Regions from separate parts of the Paenibacillus sp. FSL R5-0473 genome, predicted to be linked through region 2. Evidence: riboswitches for the same ligand, from Rfam matches in the RefSeq annotation. Region 2 holds a riboswitch; the other holds the start of a gene.
The links. A riboswitch is a leader RNA that binds a small molecule or an ion and turns the genes downstream of it on or off. The one in region 2 is predicted to bind glycine.

Region 1: linked by a shared signal. The riboswitch ahead of gcvT (glycine cleavage system aminomethyltransferase GcvT) and the one ahead of sdaAB (L-serine ammonia-lyase, iron-sulfur-dependent subunit beta) in region 2 are both predicted to bind glycine.

What each region holds. Positions count from the first base shown of each region.
Region 1 is NZ_JBBORL010000001.1:614,794-623,631, forward strand. It holds gene gcvPA (aminomethyl-transferring glycine dehydrogenase subunit GcvPA) at 1-1,083, opposite strand, end outside; gene gcvT (glycine cleavage system aminomethyltransferase GcvT) at 1,080-2,216, opposite strand; glycine riboswitch at 2,434-2,534, opposite strand; glycine riboswitch at 2,538-2,660, opposite strand; gene gcvH (glycine cleavage system protein GcvH) at 3,005-3,397, shown strand; gene MKY28_RS02855 (PTS mannitol transporter subunit IICB) at 3,817-5,271, shown strand; gene MKY28_RS02860 (BglG family transcription antiterminator) at 5,310-7,412, shown strand; gene MKY28_RS02865 (PTS sugar transporter subunit IIA) at 7,409-7,843, shown strand; gene MKY28_RS02870 (mannitol-1-phosphate 5-dehydrogenase) at 7,840-8,838, shown strand, end outside.
Region 2 is NZ_JBBORL010000001.1:5,382,642-5,391,479, reverse strand. It holds gene pstA (phosphate ABC transporter permease PstA) at 1-539, shown strand, start outside; gene pstB (phosphate ABC transporter ATP-binding protein PstB) at 552-1,307, shown strand; gene MKY28_RS23590 (phosphotransferase enzyme family protein) at 1,492-2,523, shown strand; gene MKY28_RS23585 (hypothetical protein) at 2,601-5,534, shown strand; glycine riboswitch at 5,669-5,793, shown strand; glycine riboswitch at 5,798-5,934, shown strand; gene sdaAB (L-serine ammonia-lyase, iron-sulfur-dependent subunit beta) at 6,073-6,762, shown strand; gene sdaAA (L-serine ammonia-lyase, iron-sulfur-dependent, subunit alpha) at 6,752-7,690, shown strand; gene MKY28_RS23570 (YhgE/Pip domain-containing protein) at 7,879-8,838, shown strand, end outside.

The sequences.
Region 1 (8,838 bases), 4.8 Mb from region 2:
TTGCAAATTCAGATCCGCGACATCGATCATACCCTGTTTACCCATGATGGACATATACACAGATGCGCTGAGTGCAAGCAAAGCTTGGTTGGAACAGATGTTGGATGTCGCCTTTTCGCGGCGGATATGCTGTTCACGTGCTTGCAGTGTGAGTACAAAACCACGTTTGCCGTTGCGATCCGTGGTCTGGCCTACAATTCGGCCAGGAATTCGGCGCATATGAGGCTGGGACACGGCGAAATATCCGCATGTCGGGCCGCCGAGTGAAGCGGCGATGCCAAGGGGTTGCGCATCACCTACAACGATGTCGGCACCCAGCTTGCCTGGGGCTTCCAGCAGACCCAGCGATAGCGGGTTTGCACTTACAACGAGCAGGCCCTTGTGCGCATGCACGAGGTCGGCAGCCTGCTTCACATTTTCCACAGCACCAAAAAAGTTCGGACTCTGGATCATGACAGCAGCGGTATCGTCCGATATGGCGGCTTGCAGGGCATCCCAATCAGTGACGCCATCCTTATAACCAATCTCGACAATCTCCAGACGGAGTCCGTGCGCATACGCCTGCAATACCTGACGGGCTTCCGGATGAACGGTACGGGATACGATGAGCTGTTTGCGACGAGTTGCCGCTGCGGCCAAATTACCGGCTTCCGCAAAAGCTGTTGCGCCGTCATACATACTGGCATTGGCTACAGCCATACCGGTTAATTCACAGATGTAGGATTGAAATTCGAAAATGGCCTGTAGTTCACCTTGGCTGATCTCAGGCTGATAAGGTGTGTAGGCAGTGTAGAACTCGGAACGGGAAATGACATGATTGATGACGGAAGGAACATGATGATCGTATATGCCTGCGCCGAGGAAGCTGGCGTGTGTTTCGAAATTGGCGTTGGCGCCGGCTTGTTTGGACATGTGACGTGTCAGCGCATATTCATCGAGTTTGGAGGATACAGGTAGCTCGCCCTGATAACGAATCTCTTTTGGAATGTCCTGAAACAGATCTTCCAGCGTATCCACACCGATGGTTGCGAGCATGGCGCTCTGATCTTGTTCAGTCATGGGAATGTAACGGTGCTTGCTCATGCTTGATCAGCTCCTTGAGTAGGTGTCTTCGACGTACGTGTCCGTTTATGAAAAGGGGTCTTCACGACCTCGGCTTTTAGTTTCTTGCCGCGGATCTCAATCTCAAGCGGGGTTCCCAGCGCAGCGTATTTGCTGTCGATGAGGGCAAGCCCCAGATTACGCTTCAATGTAGGTGATTGCGTGCCTGTTGTCACTTCACCAATCTGTACGCCTTCGGCGTAAATCGGATAGTGGGGGCGGGGAATACCGCGCTCCAACACTTCGATGCCGACCAGTTTGCGGGCGGGCCCGTCAGTTTTTTGCTGTAACAAGGCTTCGTGTCCGATAAAAGGTCCGGCATTCAGCTTCACAAACATGCCAACGCCAGCTTCAAGCGGAGAGATAGTTGCCGACAATTCCTGTCCATACAGAGGGAGCTTTGCTTCAAAGCGCAGTGTATCCCGAGCACCGAGGCCTGTCGGTACAAGTCCGTGACCTTCACCGGCTTGCATTAATCCATTCCAGACCACAGCAGCCTGGTCCGCAGGAACATATAGTTCAAAGCCATCTTCACCGGTATATCCGGTACGGGACAACAGTAATTTTACTCCACATACTTCAGCATCCTGCACAAAACGAAACGGTTCAATCGAGCTTACATCCGTATCTGTAACTTTCCCGATAATATCTACAGCCAGTGGACCTTGCAAGGCGAGCAGCGCCGTTTGCTCCGAATCGTTGGTCATACTTACGCCGGGGATCAAGTGCTCTTGCAGCCACGCCCAATCCTTGTCGATGTTGGAGGCGTTAACCACAAGCATATAATGCTGATCTTCCAGCTTATACACGAGCAGATCATCCACCACACCGCCATCTGGATAACACATCAGGGTGTACTGGGCTTGACCGGGAACTAGCGTGGTCACATCATTAGTCATCATTTGTTGCAAAAAAACTTCAGCCTGCTCACCCTGTACCGTGAATTCGCCCATATGGGATACATCGAACAGTCCCGCGCGCTCGCGTACCGCTTCATGTTCTTTCTGGATTCCGCTAAATTGTACCGGAAGCTCCCAGCCTCCAAAATCAATGCACCGTACGCCTTCGTATTGCTGATATAGTGGGAAGAGTGGTGTTCTAAGCAAATCGGACATCAAATCACCTCGTCATGGGCCGTGAGCCGGCCGGATATACAATCGTGGATCAATGAACCAGGGTATTTTTAAATTTTTAGCTAGATATTTTCATCACATAAGTATGGTAAGGGCAGCTATGGCAGCGCCGTTCTACATCCTGTTTTTCGTTTTTTGGGAAAAAGGAAAAGGACAGGCCAAAGAATCGGCATGCCAAGTAGCACGCTGTATTCTAAGGCTCTGTCCCTTGTACCTGAGAGTTACCCCGCTACGTTGTGCAGCAGGTTTCCCCTTGGGTGATCATAACGCCCGCACAGGGCGAATAGATGCTCTCCAGAGTTGCGTCCCGTAAAAGTCCTTTTGCCTGAGAGATTCACCCCCGCTTATCGGTGGTTTACTCCTTCGGCGTTACCTCATGTACATCCCGAATCGGGTGTCACGGGTAATCTCTCCCTTTACATTCATCCGCGGGTATAACATAGTCCAATAAACACATTTACTCCTCTCATTAAAACGTGAATCCACTACCGATGTCAAGAACGATATCATAGATAATGATTTAAAACCGAATATTTAATTTAGTTTTTATGTTATTGTTCGTGTATTTATAAAGAGTACGCTTACTATTCTAATATTCACCAGTATATGAAGAAAGAGTGTAATCCGGTTACAGGATTTAGAGGTGTTCAGCAAATAAATTGTGAGGTATCTTGACATTTGATTCAAAAATGTCATACGCTATGTTCTGGGAAAAAGGTTAAGGTCAAAGAACGCATGCACTCATTTAATGAAAAGCGAGGCGGATATCGATGAGCGAATTGAAAAGTGATTTCCTGTACAGTGAAGAGCACGAATGGGTGCAAACCGTAGGGGAGGATACTGTACGTATTGGCATTACCGAGTTCGCGCAGCATCAGCTGGGTGACATTGTGTTTGTGGAATTGCCTGACCTTGAAACCAATGTAAAAGCAGAGGACAGCATTGGAACGATCGAATCGGTCAAAACGGTGTCGGACTTGTTCTCTCCCGTCACAGGTTCAATTATTGCAGTGAATGATTCGTTGCAGGACTCCCCTGAACTTGTGAACAGCTCTCCTTACGAGGAAGGCTGGATGATTGAGATCCGTGTTGAGGGAGAACTGACAGCAGCATTGTCTACATTGATGAATGCAGACGCGTATCGGAAACATACGGAAGAATAGTTTTAACGAACTTGTACTTATTAACATATATTTTATAACCAAATGAAATGAGCTTCATATTGTTTTGACCTGTGTGAGCCGGATGCTTGCACAGGTTTTTTGTGCTTTAAAAGAATGGTTTTGAATGTGGATTGTAACAGATTGTGGATGTGAATCACCTGATTGGACCAAGCTATAGGTTAGAAAATGATTCTGGAAATGATAAAAGTCATAGGCGAAAAAAGTCTTGTGTACCAATGGGTTCAGCCATTATGCATCAATTAAAACGATTACATAACCTAATGTTGTCATCATTGTTCATGACGAAAGTACGCTTTCATTTCATTGAACAGGAGAGCATTCTCGCTTAGGATTACAGCAGGGGAGAAATGATACCCCTTTCATAAATCATAATCACTTGATCCAAGGAGGATAATACAATGAGTAATTTGGACCAATCGTCCAATTCCAAAGGTGGGCTACGGGTTGGTGTTCAGCGTTTTGGCCGATTCCTGAGTGGTATGGTCATGCCAAATATGGGAGCGTTCATCGCCTGGGGATTAATTACGGCTCTGTTCATTCCAACAGGCTGGTTCCCTAACGAGACGCTTGCACAGCTAGTTGATCCGATGATCAAATATTTGCTGCCACTGTTAATTGGTTACACCGGAGGTACGATGGTGCATGGTCAGCGTGGTGGTGTCGTCGGTGCCATTATGACCATCGGGGTCATCGTGGGTAGTGATATCCCGATGTTCCTCGGTGCCATGATTGCCGGACCACTGGCAGCATGGATTATCAAAAAGTTCGATAAATCCATTGAAGGTAAAGTTAAAGCCGGATTTGAAATGCTTGTTAACAACTTCTCAGCCGGTATTATTGGCGGGATCTTGGGGATTTTTGCGCTACTGGGCATCGGGCCTGCTGTAGAAGCGATTAGCAAAGTATTATCTGCCGGTGTACAGGGCTTAATGAATCTTGGTTTGCTGCCGCTGGTCAACCTAATCATTGAACCAGGTAAAGTATTGTTCCTGAACAATGCAATCAACCACGGGATTCTTACACCAATTGCAACAGATCAAGCGAGAGAATTAGGAAAATCCGTATTATACATGCTTGAATCAAACCCGGGTCCGGGACTTGGTATCTTACTTGCTTACTGTTTCTTCGGACGCGGAATGGCCAAATCTTCTGCACCGGGTGCCGTAATCATTCATTTCTTCGGGGGAATTCATGAGATCTACTTCCCTTACATTCTGATGAGACCGATTCTGATTCTTGCCGCAATTGCGGGTGGCGTCGCAGGTACATTAACATTCATGCTCACCGGAGCAGGACTTGTTTCAGCACCATCACCGGGTAGTATTATCGCGTATTTCTTCTTAACACCAAAAGGTGGATACCTGCCGATGTTCGCAGGGGTGCTTGTAGCAGCCGTCGTTTCTTTCCTGGTTGCAGCAGTGTTGCTGAAAACGGGTAAACAAAAGGACGAAGATCTGGAGTCCGCATCCAGTCGGATGAAAGACATGAAGAGTCAAGGAACCCTGCCAAACGCTGGTATTACGGCTAATCAACGTGAAGCAGACAGAGCCGCAGATATGGCTTCTTCTACCGTCAAAACAGACGTGAAGAAAATTGTCTTCTCCTGTGATGCAGGCATGGGGTCAAGTGCCATGGGTGCTTCCATTCTACGCAAGAAGATGAAGGCAGAGGGGATTGACGTAACGGTGACCAATACGGCTATCAGTGATATCCCGCCGGATGCAGACGTGGTGATCACACAACAAGTATTGACCGATCGTGCCCGCTCCGTTGCACCGAATGCAGAACATATATCCATCGACAACTTCCTAAAAAGCCCGGAATACGATGCGCTCGTTGAACGTCTAAAGTAATTGCACGCATTTGTTTTCCCTGAGCCGGAGGCTGAGATATGAGTATTACCAAAAGACAACGTGAAATCGTGGAGTTTCTGCTAGAGCATCCACATGAAGTAACTGCCGGCGAAATCGCCGTTGAAGTAAAGGTCAGTACCCGAACGGTTCACCGTGAGCTGCAAATGATTGAACAATGGCTTGAACCTTTGGGCATGAGGCTGGAAAAAAAATCAGGAACCGGTATCCGAATCGATGCCAGTTCCGATGATCTGGCTGTATTGCGCCAGCAACTAGAGGGTAAAGAATATGTAGAGTTTACGCCAGAAGAGCGTAAGCTCTTCATGCTTTGCATCCTGCTGGATGAACCGGAGCCTGTAAAGTTACTCGCCTTGGCTTCGGATCTGAAAGTGACCGTATCCACCGTAACCACTGATCTGGACGATCTGGAGTCACGGATTCGTCAGGCGGGACTAAAGCTGGTTCGCAGACGTGGATATGGCGTCAAGATTAATGGAAGTGAGACGATTCATCGCACAGCCATAGCTGCACTTGCTCTCGAATTTTTGGATGAATCCGACCTGTTCGGAAGACAACCTGAACAAGGGGGCTCCATCGTAAACCAAAAATTGTTGGATATGATTGGACATGGTGATGTACTTACGGTCGAAAATGCGTTATGGCAACCAGATATCGAATGGCTGGAGAACATCCCGGAACGCCAATACATGAAGTTGCTGATTCAATTATCCGTAGCGGTTGTACGTATTCGTAAAGGCTTTGGCATTGGCCGTATACCTCCCCTGGAGAACAAGGGAGATGAAGTCGCAGAGCAGGATGAGATGAAGGTTCCACCTTATATGGCTTCCCGCTTGTGTGGTGTGTTATCGACCCAGCTGGGGCTGACATTCTCCCAAGATGAGCAAGCTTATTTTCACAGACTATTAGTTGAGACAGAGCAGCGGATTCATTCTTCGCGGCTGTTGCCAATAGACGATTTAATTTTACTGGATAGGGTACATTCACTGATTGATCAGATGCAGGCGAGAACGCATTACGCCTTTCATGAGGATCGTTTGCTTCGTGAAGGTCTGCTTGGTCATATGCAACCTGTCATGGAGCGGATTGAAGGGCAACAGATAATTCGTAATCCGCTACTGCAGCAGATTCGCAAGGATTATGATTCACTTTTTGAAGATGTCAAAAAATCTGTAGGGCAAGCTTGGCCAGGCACAGACGTTCCGGATGAGGAAATTGGTTTCCTGGTCATGCATTTTGGCGCTTCCATCGAGAGATTACGTGCACTGAAACGGGAGATCAGGGCGATCATCGTGTGTACAAGCGGAATTGGATCATCACGCATGCTTTCCAGCCGATTATCCAAGGAGATTCCCGAGATTCGGATCATGGACAGCGTGTCCTGGTATGAAGCTGCCCGTATACCTACAGATCAATATGATTTGGTGTTATCCACTGTTGATCTGCCGATGGATGAGCATCAGTATTACAAAGTGAGTCCATTGCTCACAGCAGAAGAGAGCGAAAGTCTGCGTCATTTTATCCGAACAACAACGTTACAACGACAGCATAATAAGCCCCGTGAAATAGAGGTTCAGACGACAAGTCGTTACTCGGATCCTGACGGAATGGAAGCTATCTTAGTTGAAATCGTCCGAATTATTGGCAAGTTTCAGGTGTATCCGCTGGATAACCAAGATGTCGGATTCTATAAAACGGTGTATGCGATGTGCAACGTACTCCATGGATCTGGTGTGTTGAAGGAACCGGAGGAGGTCGCAAAACGGTTGGAGGCACGTGAGGCAGTGGGGAGTCAGAAGATTCCCGGCACAAGACTTGCGCTGTTTCATACACGCAGTGAGGGGATCTACAGGCCGTCCATTAGCTTGTTTCAGCTCACTGAGCCACTCCTTCGTACGCCGGATGATCCGGCAGGAGTTACCCATGTCCTCTTGATGCTTGGTCCCAGAGAATTATCCAAGGAAAGCCTGGAGGTTCTCAGTGAGATCAGCGCACTGTTATTACAGGAAGAAATGATTACATTGCTGGAAAAGGGAATCAGGGATGAACTCATTCATTACCTGTCCCAGGAACTGGTAGGATTTTATCGCAGTAAAACCGAAATTGGAGGTCAACCATTATGAGTATGTTAACAACAGATAAAGTCATCATGAATGCGACGGCTCAGGACAAATACGAAGCGATTCGTATGGCAGGGCAGATTCTGAAGGATGCGGGACATATTACCGCTGATTACATTGAGAAGATGATTGAACGGGAAGAGATTGTCTCGACCTATGTAGGGAACGGCTTGGCTATTCCGCACGGTACAAAGGAATCCAAAGCTTTCATTTTATCCACAGGTATCTCTGTCATTCAGTATCCACAAGGTGTTGATTTTGGCGAAGAAAAGGCTTATATGGTCATTGGTATCGCGGCTCAAGGCGGGGAACATATGGAGATCTTGACTAGCATCGCGGTGATCTGTGCTGAGGATGAGAATATGGAGGCTCTGCGTCTGGCGAAAACAGCCGAAGAAGTTATAACTATTCTGGAAAGTGAAATGGATCTATGAAGGCCCTACACTTTGGCGCAGGTAACATTGGACGCGGGTTTATCGGCTTGATCCTCTCCCGTGCAGGGTATGAGGTTGTTTTCTCCGACGTGAATCAGACCTTGGTAACGGCTCTCCAGCAACGGGGGCAGTATACGGTGGAACTGGCCAACGAGAGCAAGGATCAGGAGACCGTTACAGGTGTAAATGCAATCGATGGAACCCAGCTGGAGACGGTTGCCCAAAACGTAATGGAAGCTGATCTGATTACAACCGCGGTGGGCGTAGGCGTGCTGAAACATATTGCACCAGGTATTGCAAAGGGACTTGAGAAAAGACTGAATTCGGGTCCGGTACAAAACCCGCTTCACATTATCGCTTGCGAGAACGCCATTGGAGCCAGTACGCAATTGAAAGAGCATGTATATGCTCTGCTTAATGAAGAGGTACGTTCCCTTGCAGATCAGTACATTTATTTTCCCGACTCGGCCGTAGACCGGATTGTACCTATTCAGCATCATGAAGATCCTCTGCATGTACAGGTGGAGCCTTTTTACGAGTGGGTGGTAGATCGTTCCCAGATGGCTCCTGCATTCAAACCGGTTGAGGGCATTGTATATGTCGATGATCTGGAGCCGTATATCGAACGGAAGCTGTTCACGGTTAATACAGGACACTGCGTTGCAGCATATATCGGTAATGTGCACGGTTATGACACGATTCAGAAGGCTGTTGCCGACGAGAAGGTGAAATCGATTGTATACGGTGCTTTGCAGGAAACAGGAAAAGTTCTAGTGAAGCGTTTTGCATTCAACCCGGAAGAACATGAGCAGTATATTGTCAAAATATTGGGACGGTTTGTCAACTCGTATCTTACCGATGAGGTTACTCGTGTTGGTCGTTCCCCGCTGCGCAAGTTGTCTCCGAATGATCGTCTGGTTCGCCCGGCCCTTCAGGCATATGCGGATGGAACTGATACGACTTATCTGGCTATGGGTATGGCAGCAGCCTGCAAG
Region 2 (8,838 bases):
TGTTTGGTCTCTTGCTGCTAGTAAATCAATTTGGTCTTGGTTTCTCCCTAATCTCGGGTGCCTTGGCTCTGGCGATCTTTAACTTGCCACTGATGGTACGGACTACGGAGCAGGCCTTCCGTGCCGTTCCGAAGGAACAGAAAGAAGCAGGTCTGGCGCTTGGACTGTCCAAGTGGAAGATTATCACTTCCATTCTACTGCCTGTGGCATTGCCGAGCTTGATTACGGGTACGATCCTGGCATCGGGCCGGATCTTTGGTGAAGCAGCAGCGCTGATGTTCACCGCAGGTATGAGTAGTCCACCATTGGACTTTACAGATTGGAATCCGACGAGTCCAAGATCACCGCTTAATCCTTTCCGTCCGGCAGAGACACTTGCTGTCCATATCTGGAAAGTGAATAGTGAAGGTATTGGGCCAGATTCCAAAGAAGTGGCAGCAGGGGCATCCGCCGTGCTTGTCATTCTCGTGCTGGCGTTCAATCTAAGTGCACGCTGGATCGGTCGGGTTGTATTCCGCCGCATGACAGCTTCGAAATAAGGAGGAACCAACATGGCCATACCTTTTGGTACGGAACAGTTAAGCATATATTATGGACATTTCCAGGCGGTCAAGCAGATTAGCCTGACGTTTCCTGAAGCAAGCGTAACGGCTCTTATTGGACCGTCTGGTTGCGGTAAATCCACGTTCCTCCGGTCGCTGAACCGAATGAACGACGAGATTGCCGGTTCCCGTACAGAGGGACATATCTGGATGGACGGTAACGACCTGAATGAGCCTGGAACCGATGTAATCAAGCTTCGCCAGAAGATTGGCATGGTGTGGCAGAAGCCAAATCCTTTTCATAAGTCCATCTACAACAATATCGCGTTTGGCCCCCGCTACCGCGGTACGAAGAGTAAGAAGGCACTGGATGAAATTGTGGAAAAAAGCTTGCGCCGTGCTGCGCTCTGGGACGAAGTAAAAGACAGACTGCATGAGTCAGCTCTGTCTCTCTCTGGGGGACAACAGCAGCGCCTGTGTATCGCTCGCGCTTTGTCTGTTGAACCACAGATTCTGCTGCTCGATGAGCCGGCATCTGCACTTGACCCGGTATCTACGGGTAAAGTTGAAGAGTTGATTACCGAGCTCAAGAAGGAGCTACGGATTGTTATTGTTACCCATAACATGCAGCAGGCGGCACGAATCTCGGATTACACAGCTTATTTCTATCTGGGAAGCATGATTGAGCACGGGGATACAGAGCATATTTTCACGAACCCGGACAATCGTCTGACGCAAGAATACATTATGGGTCGTTTTGGTTAATTGGATCATGGAGTGTAACATAGAGCAATAGACAGAGAGATAGAGAAATAATAGAGACAAAAGAAAGCACAGTGCCTGGACGGTTGTTCGGGGGTTGTGCTTTTTTAATTTATAATTTTAGTGGGATTTTCTGTATGCGGGATAAACATTATGCTACGATATTTAGTGTGAAGAGAACGTTTACATGACTTCGAAGGAGATGTTGATAATCACTACGGATCAGATGTCTTACGACCATATGGCAGCTCAGATTATACAGAACTACACTATTGAGAAACCTGTCGTTTCATATATTCGTCATAATGAGAATCTGACGTATCATGTCGTTGATGAAGCAAGTGGGCAGAAGTATCTGCTACGTATCCATCAAGCCGCATATGCAAGTATGACCGGCATTCAGCATACGCTTCCTGCGCTGGAGGCAGAGATGAACCTGCTTCATGAGTTAAACGCAACGACAGCATTGCGCATGCAGCATCCGGTACGGAATGTATCGGGAGACTGGGCCACGGTATGGAAAAGTGAAGCGGGTAAAGAAATCTGCTGTACAGTACTGGAGTGGATTGAGGGAAGGGACATCCAGCAGGGAGAACGCCTGACAACAGAGCAGATCTATGATCTGGGGGCACAACTGCAGATGCTTCATCAATATGGGCGTGAGCAGAATCAGACAGATCGAACAAAGGTGCGGCCGGCATATGGCAATAGCCATGAGAACTTGGTCATGCTAGGGCAGCTAGAGGAAGGTGTCCGACTGGGGATTTTTACAACGGAAGACTTTGATCTGCTTCGTGAGACGTTTGAGAACATTAATGAGCAGTTAGAAACATACCCGCAACACGCAGGGACATGGGGGATCATTCATGGGGATATTACTCGCAACAATCTGCTGATAACGGAGCAGGGAATTTCCATGATTGATTTTTGTCTACACGGTTATGGTTATTATCTTTTTGATGCCGGAGGGGCAGCACTTATGTTCAATCGGGAGGAACGTGACATATTTTTATCCGGTTATACCCAACAGATCGCACCACTGACGGATCGTGATATCCGGTTAATGGAAGGGTTTATGTTGATCTTTACACTGGGTTATTATGCCTTTCAGATGGCGAATGAGTCGAGGCACGAATGGATGAAAGATCGCATGCCGAAGCTATGCAGCAAGTATTGTAGACCCTATGTACAAAATGAGCGTATTTTCTATGAGTTGTGACGACATCTACTTGTTTGTTACATATACATAAAGGATGATCATGACCCGGCGAAGGCTGGCAGAGGAGGCATCCATGTATGGCTGTTTTATCAACAGGCCCCATTGAAAATAATGTTGTTGCGGGAAATGGGCGTCCTACCCAGAGAATTACGATAAGGCTGGATAATAGGAATACAATTAGTATTTATACAGTTCTTGTTCAAGGATATTATTTGGTAGGCGTACGTACATTATATATCGAAGAGTTTTTCAATGTTTTGCCTAATCAGGTAATAACCAAGGATTTTTATGCGGATTTGGACGGGTTTGAATTTGTTTTTACAACGGATGATGCTACTGTGGAGGATGTGCAGATTTCGGTCTGGGGGAAAAACCAGAATGGAGAACTGGTCACCGCTCATCGTCTCGTATCTGAGGAATTACTGGGGGCATACAGCGGTGGTATTTCAGGTGTAACTGGAGCCACCGGTGTTACAGGTGCAACAGGCGTGACAGGAACGACCGGAGATACTGGATCTACAGGTGCAACGGGAATAACTGGAGTGACTGGGGCAACTGGTACGACAGGTGTACCGGGAACGACTGGAGATACTGGAGTAACAGGCGCAACGGGGGTAACAGGGGCGACTGGAGGTACTGGAGATACGGGAGCGATAGGACTGACGGGAACGACCGGAGTCACTGGTGTTACAGGTGCAACGGGAGTAACAGGAACGACAGGAGCCACTGGTGTTACAGGTGCGACAGGGACGACCGGAGTTACTGGAAATACAGGTGCGACAGGTGCGACAGGTGTAACAGGGGTGACCGGAGTCACTGGTGTTACAGGTGCAACAGGCGTAACAGGGACGACTGGAGGTACTGGAGATACGGGAGCGACAGGACTGACGGGAACGACCGGAGTCACTGGTGTTACAGGTGCAACGGGAGTAACAGGGGTGACCGGAGTCACTGGTGTTACAGGTGCAACGGGAGTAACAGGGGTGACCGGAGTCACTGGTGTTACAGGTGCAACGGGAGTAACAGGAACGACAGGAGCCACTGGTGTTACAGGTGCGACAGGGACGACCGGAGTTACTGGAAATACAGGTGCAACAGGTGCGACAGGTGCGACAGGTGTAACAGGGGTGACCGGAGTCACTGGTGTTACAGGTGCAACCGGAGTAACAGGAACGACCGGAGTTACTGGAGATACGGGAGTGACAGGACTGACGGGAACGACCGGAGTCACTGGTGTTACAGGTGCAACAGGCGTAACAGGAACAACAGGAGGTACTGGTGTTACAGGCGCGACAGGCGTAACGGGTGCGACCGGAGTTACAGGTGCAACAGGCGTTACAGGGACGACTGGAGTTACTGGAGATACGGGAGCGACAGGACAGACGGGGACGACGGGAGTCACTGGTGTTACAGGCACGACTGGAGGTACCGGGGTTACAGGTGCAACAGGCGTAACAGGGGCGACTGGAGATACTGGTGTTACAGGTGCAACCGGATTGACGGGAGCAACAGGAGTCACTGGTATAACAGGTGCGACAGGACAGACGGGGACGACCGGAGTCACTGGAGATACGGGAGCGACAGGACAGACGGGGACGACGGGAGTCACTGGTGTTACAGGTGCGACAGGTGTAACCGGAACGACTGGAGATACTGGGGTTACAGGTGCAACAGGCATGACAGGAACGACGGGAGTCACTGGTGTTACAGGTGCGACAAGCGTAACGGGGACGACCGGAGGTACTGGGGTTACAGGTGCGACAGGCGTAACAGGGACGACCGGAGGTACTGGGGTTACAGGTGCGACAGGCGTAACGGGGACGACCGGAGGTACTGGGGTTACAGGTGCGACAGGCGTAACAGGAACGACTGGAGTCACTGGTGTCACAGGTGTCACAGGTGCAACAGGAGTATCGGGAGCGACTGGAGTTACTGGAGATACGGGAGTGACAGGACTGACGGGAACGACAGGGGTCACCGGTGTTACAGGTACAACCGGATTGACAGGAACAACAGGAGGTACTGGTGTTACAGGCGCGACAGGCGTAACGGGTGCGACCGGATTTACTGGAGATACGGGGGTGACAGGACAGACGGGTACGACCGGAGTCACTGGTGTTACAGGCGTAACAGGGGCAACTGGAGGTACCGGGGTTACAGGTGCTACAGGCGTAACGGGAACGACGGGAGTCACTGGAACAACCGGGACGGCCGGAGTAACGGGAGCAACGGGAGCGACCGGAGTCACTGGGGCTACAGGTGCGACAGGCGTGACCGGAACAACCGGGACGGCCGGAGTAACGGGAGCAACGGGAACGACCGGAGTCACTGGAGCAACTGGTGCGACAGGCGTAACAGGGACAACCGGGACGGCCGGAGTAACGGGAGCAACGGGAGCGACCGGAGTCACTGGGGCTACAGGTGCGACAGGCGTGACGGGAACAACCGGTACGGCTGGTGTAACGGGAGCAACGGGAGCGACCGGATTCACTGGGGCTACAGGTGCGACAGGCGTGACGGGAACAACCGGTACGGCTGGTGTAACGGGAGCAACGGGAGCGACCGGATTCACTGGCGCAACAGGAGCTACTGGATCGACAGCAGCTTCTGCCCCTGCGGATTCTTCCTTGTTTGCTGATAGCCAGACCACGGCGTTGGGTCTTTCATTAGTAGCTGAAACGACGATTCAGACACTTAATGTACCTGTAGTGGCAGGTCAACGCGTGAAAATCGATAATAGTACACAAGTAGCAATAGTTGTAGGGTCTAACTGGAGTATTGCGTATAACATTAATCTGAGACGTAACGGAGTGTTAATTAATCAATTGCAACTCTCACGAACCGGTAATGCTTCGGGAACGTTGAGGTTTCTTTCCTCCAACACTTACGTGGATACATCCCCGACTACAACGACTAATGCATACACGATAAGTATCCAATTTACGACAACTAGCAACGTCACGAGTGCCTCAGCGGAAGTGAGAAATCTGAATGCTATTCGTTTCAGTTAAAATAGACATCGAACTTATGATAATTACACGTTACTTTTGTTGACATATATGATGTTGTACATTACTCTATGGGTATACTTGATCAAAAATTTAGAAATATACCAATTCGAATCGAATTAAGATAATACAGCGGATGATAACGAGCGGGAGAGACCTGGATTAGCCGAGCACAATGGCTAGTGCTCAGGCACCGAAGGAGCAAGCTGCTGCGCACCCGGCGCAGTGGTTAATCTCTCAGGTAAATGTACCATCGTTGGACGCAACTCTGGAGAGTGCGCGAACTGCGCCACCCAAGGGGTATATGATCAGTCAGCCCGGTGAACTTGTCTGTAATCGCAGGCAGTGCACCCTTGTCGTGAGACACTGCTGATCGTGAAACTCTCAGGTATCGAGGACAGAGAGAGGGCCTAAGGCCTTCTTCTGTCCTTTTTTGATGTCATCATATCCAAAAAAAGGGACATTGTAGATGAAACTCCTGGATCGAAATGACGAATACATTTTACAAATATGAATCATGATTAATAATGGAGGGTTACAAGTGCGATTTAAAGATGTTTTCTCAATTATTGGTCCATCGATGACGGGGCCTTCAAGTTCACATACAGCTGGAGCGGCAAGGTTAGGGAGAATTGCTCGACAGTGGCTAGGATGTACGCCAGATCGTGCCCGGCTGACGCTGTACGGTTCATTTGCAGATACGTATCAGGGGCACGGAACAGATCTGGCACTGATCGGTGGTCTGCTGGATTATGTCACAGACGATCCGCGTATCCCGGATGCAGAGCAATACGCAGAGGAAGCGGGCATGGAGGTTGAGTTTTATACAAGTGGCCTACCTGCTCCTCATCCAAATACGGTCAAAATTGAGTTGTGGCATGGAGAACGTGCCTGCTCCTTAATCGGTGCATCCATTGGTGGTGGAAGCGTATCGGTGCATTCGATGAATGATTTTCGTGTTCAGATTAGTGGTGAGTTTCCAACACTCGTTCTGCGACATGCAGACAAAGCAGGGGTGCTTGCATCGGTAACGTCCACGATCAGTTCATCCGGGGTTAACATCGGGTACATGCAGGTGGACCGGAAAGCCCGTGATGGCGAAGCGCTTACCGCGATGGAAATGGATGGTGTGCCTAATCCTGATATGCTCAAGCGTCTAAGGGAACTCGATCATGTGCTGGACATTCGTGTCATTGATTTGAAGAGAGGAGTTGATTCGGATGCGGTTTAAACATTTGCACGAACTGAATACGATCTGTACAGCGGAATCCAAAACCATTGCTCAGCTGATGATCGAGGAGCAAGTTCAGGAGACCAATACACCGGAAGCGGATGTTGTGAAGCAGATGTCTGAATATTATCAGGTGATGAAGGAAGCGGTACGCAAAGGGTTAACGGAAGATACAACATCACGCAGTGGATTAACAGGTGGAGACGGCAAAAAAATGGCCGAGTACATTCGCAAGGGTGAGACTTGCTCAGGAGATGCTTCCGCACTTGCCATGGCGTATGCCCTGTGTGTATCTGAAGTGAATGCCTCCATGGGTCGGATCGTGGCTACACCAACAGCCGGTTCCTGCGGCATCATCCCGGGTGTGTTTATCAGTTCACAGGAGCGATTTGGCTGGACGGACGAACATTTGGTGAACGGGTTGTTCTGTGCGGGAGCAATTGGTTATGTTATCGCGAACAATTCATTTATCTCCGGAGCCGAGGGTGGCTGTCAGGCGGAAGTGGGTTCCGCTATCGGCATGGCTGCGGGTGCCATGGTTGAACTGCGTGGAGGTACACCGGAACAGGTCGTTCATGCCGTTGGTTTGGCGTTAAAAAATACACTGGGCCTTATCTGCGATCCGGTCGCAGGCCTTGTTGAAATCCCATGCATCGTCCGTAATGGACTGGGTGCAGTTACGGCGCTGGCTGCGGCTGACATGGCCCTGGCCGGAGTGCGTAGTGCCATTCCGTCAGACGAAGTCATCGATGTCATGCTGGAAGTAGGCAGTGCGATGCCGAGCCGTCACCGGGAGACAGCCCAAGGTGGACTGGCCCAGACACCTACCGGCCGCAAAATGATGCAGAAGTTGGCTAAACCAAAGGCAAAGCGTGCCGAGCCTGAGGCTGAGTCCCCTGCTGAAAATGACGTACAAACTAAGGCATAAATCGGATTGATATGAAAAGCCGGTACAAATCTTCCTGGTGAAGAGATGTATCGGCTTTTTTTGTCTTTTTCCAACGAAGAAAAACAAAAAAACATTGACGATTTATATATCGATTAGATATATTAACAACTGTCATATATCAATACGATATATAAAAGAGCGAAACAAAACTAAAGGAGATGGATAGAATGAAAGGTATTTTCCAGACGAGTCTACTGTTTTTGAAAAACGGAGCCACCATTGTAGGTTTAATTACGGCTGTGCTGTTTCAGGTTTTTTTTAACATCATCTGGCTTAGCGGATACGACCAGGTTAACGAAAGAATGACTCAATTGGCTGTCACCATCGTGAATGAAGATGGGGTAGCGGCTGAACCAGTGGCTAAGTCTTTGGCGGCAGGTCTGAATTTCGAGATCAAACCATCTGAATCGATGCAAGAAGCACGACAGATGTTAACGGATCGGAATGTGTACATGATTATTGAGATTCCATCAGGTTTCATGCAACAGGCAGAAGACTTGTCAAAACCGATGACAGTGAAGTATGTGATGAACGAATCAAACGTGGCTACCGTGAAAAGTGTGATGCAGAACGTAGCCGCACAAGTTACAGCGACGTTGAACCGTGAAGTACAAGAGAATGGCATTCGCGGAGTGCTGAATCAGTCCGGTATGACTGCTGATCAGTCCGATGCGCTGGCGCTTGGGTTGTCTTCACGCGTGGAGGCAGAAGTGGAGCGACTGAATCCTGTTGATAATTTTTCTTTTTCCATGGTACCGATGTTGATTGTAACGGCTACGTTTACTGGAGCGATGTTGCTTGGCATGAATCTGCAGAAAGTATCTGGTGAACTGAGTAACAGGGCAGGGAAATGGGAGCGTTTCTGGGCGCGCAACATCGTTAATGTTGGTGCTGCATTTATTGTCTCGCTCGTTGGGTCGGGGATGATGCACGTTATGGGGGTATCGTCAGCAGCCGGTTGGTTCATGTTATGGCTGTTCCAGTTGCTGGTCACCATATCTTTTATACTCATGGCTCAGTTGAGCTTGTTGTTGCTTGGCAATGCTGGGGCTTGGTTAAACAGTGCGCTGTTGCCTCTGCTGATGCTGTCCTCGGGATCAACGATTCCGCGAGATGTAATGCCTGAC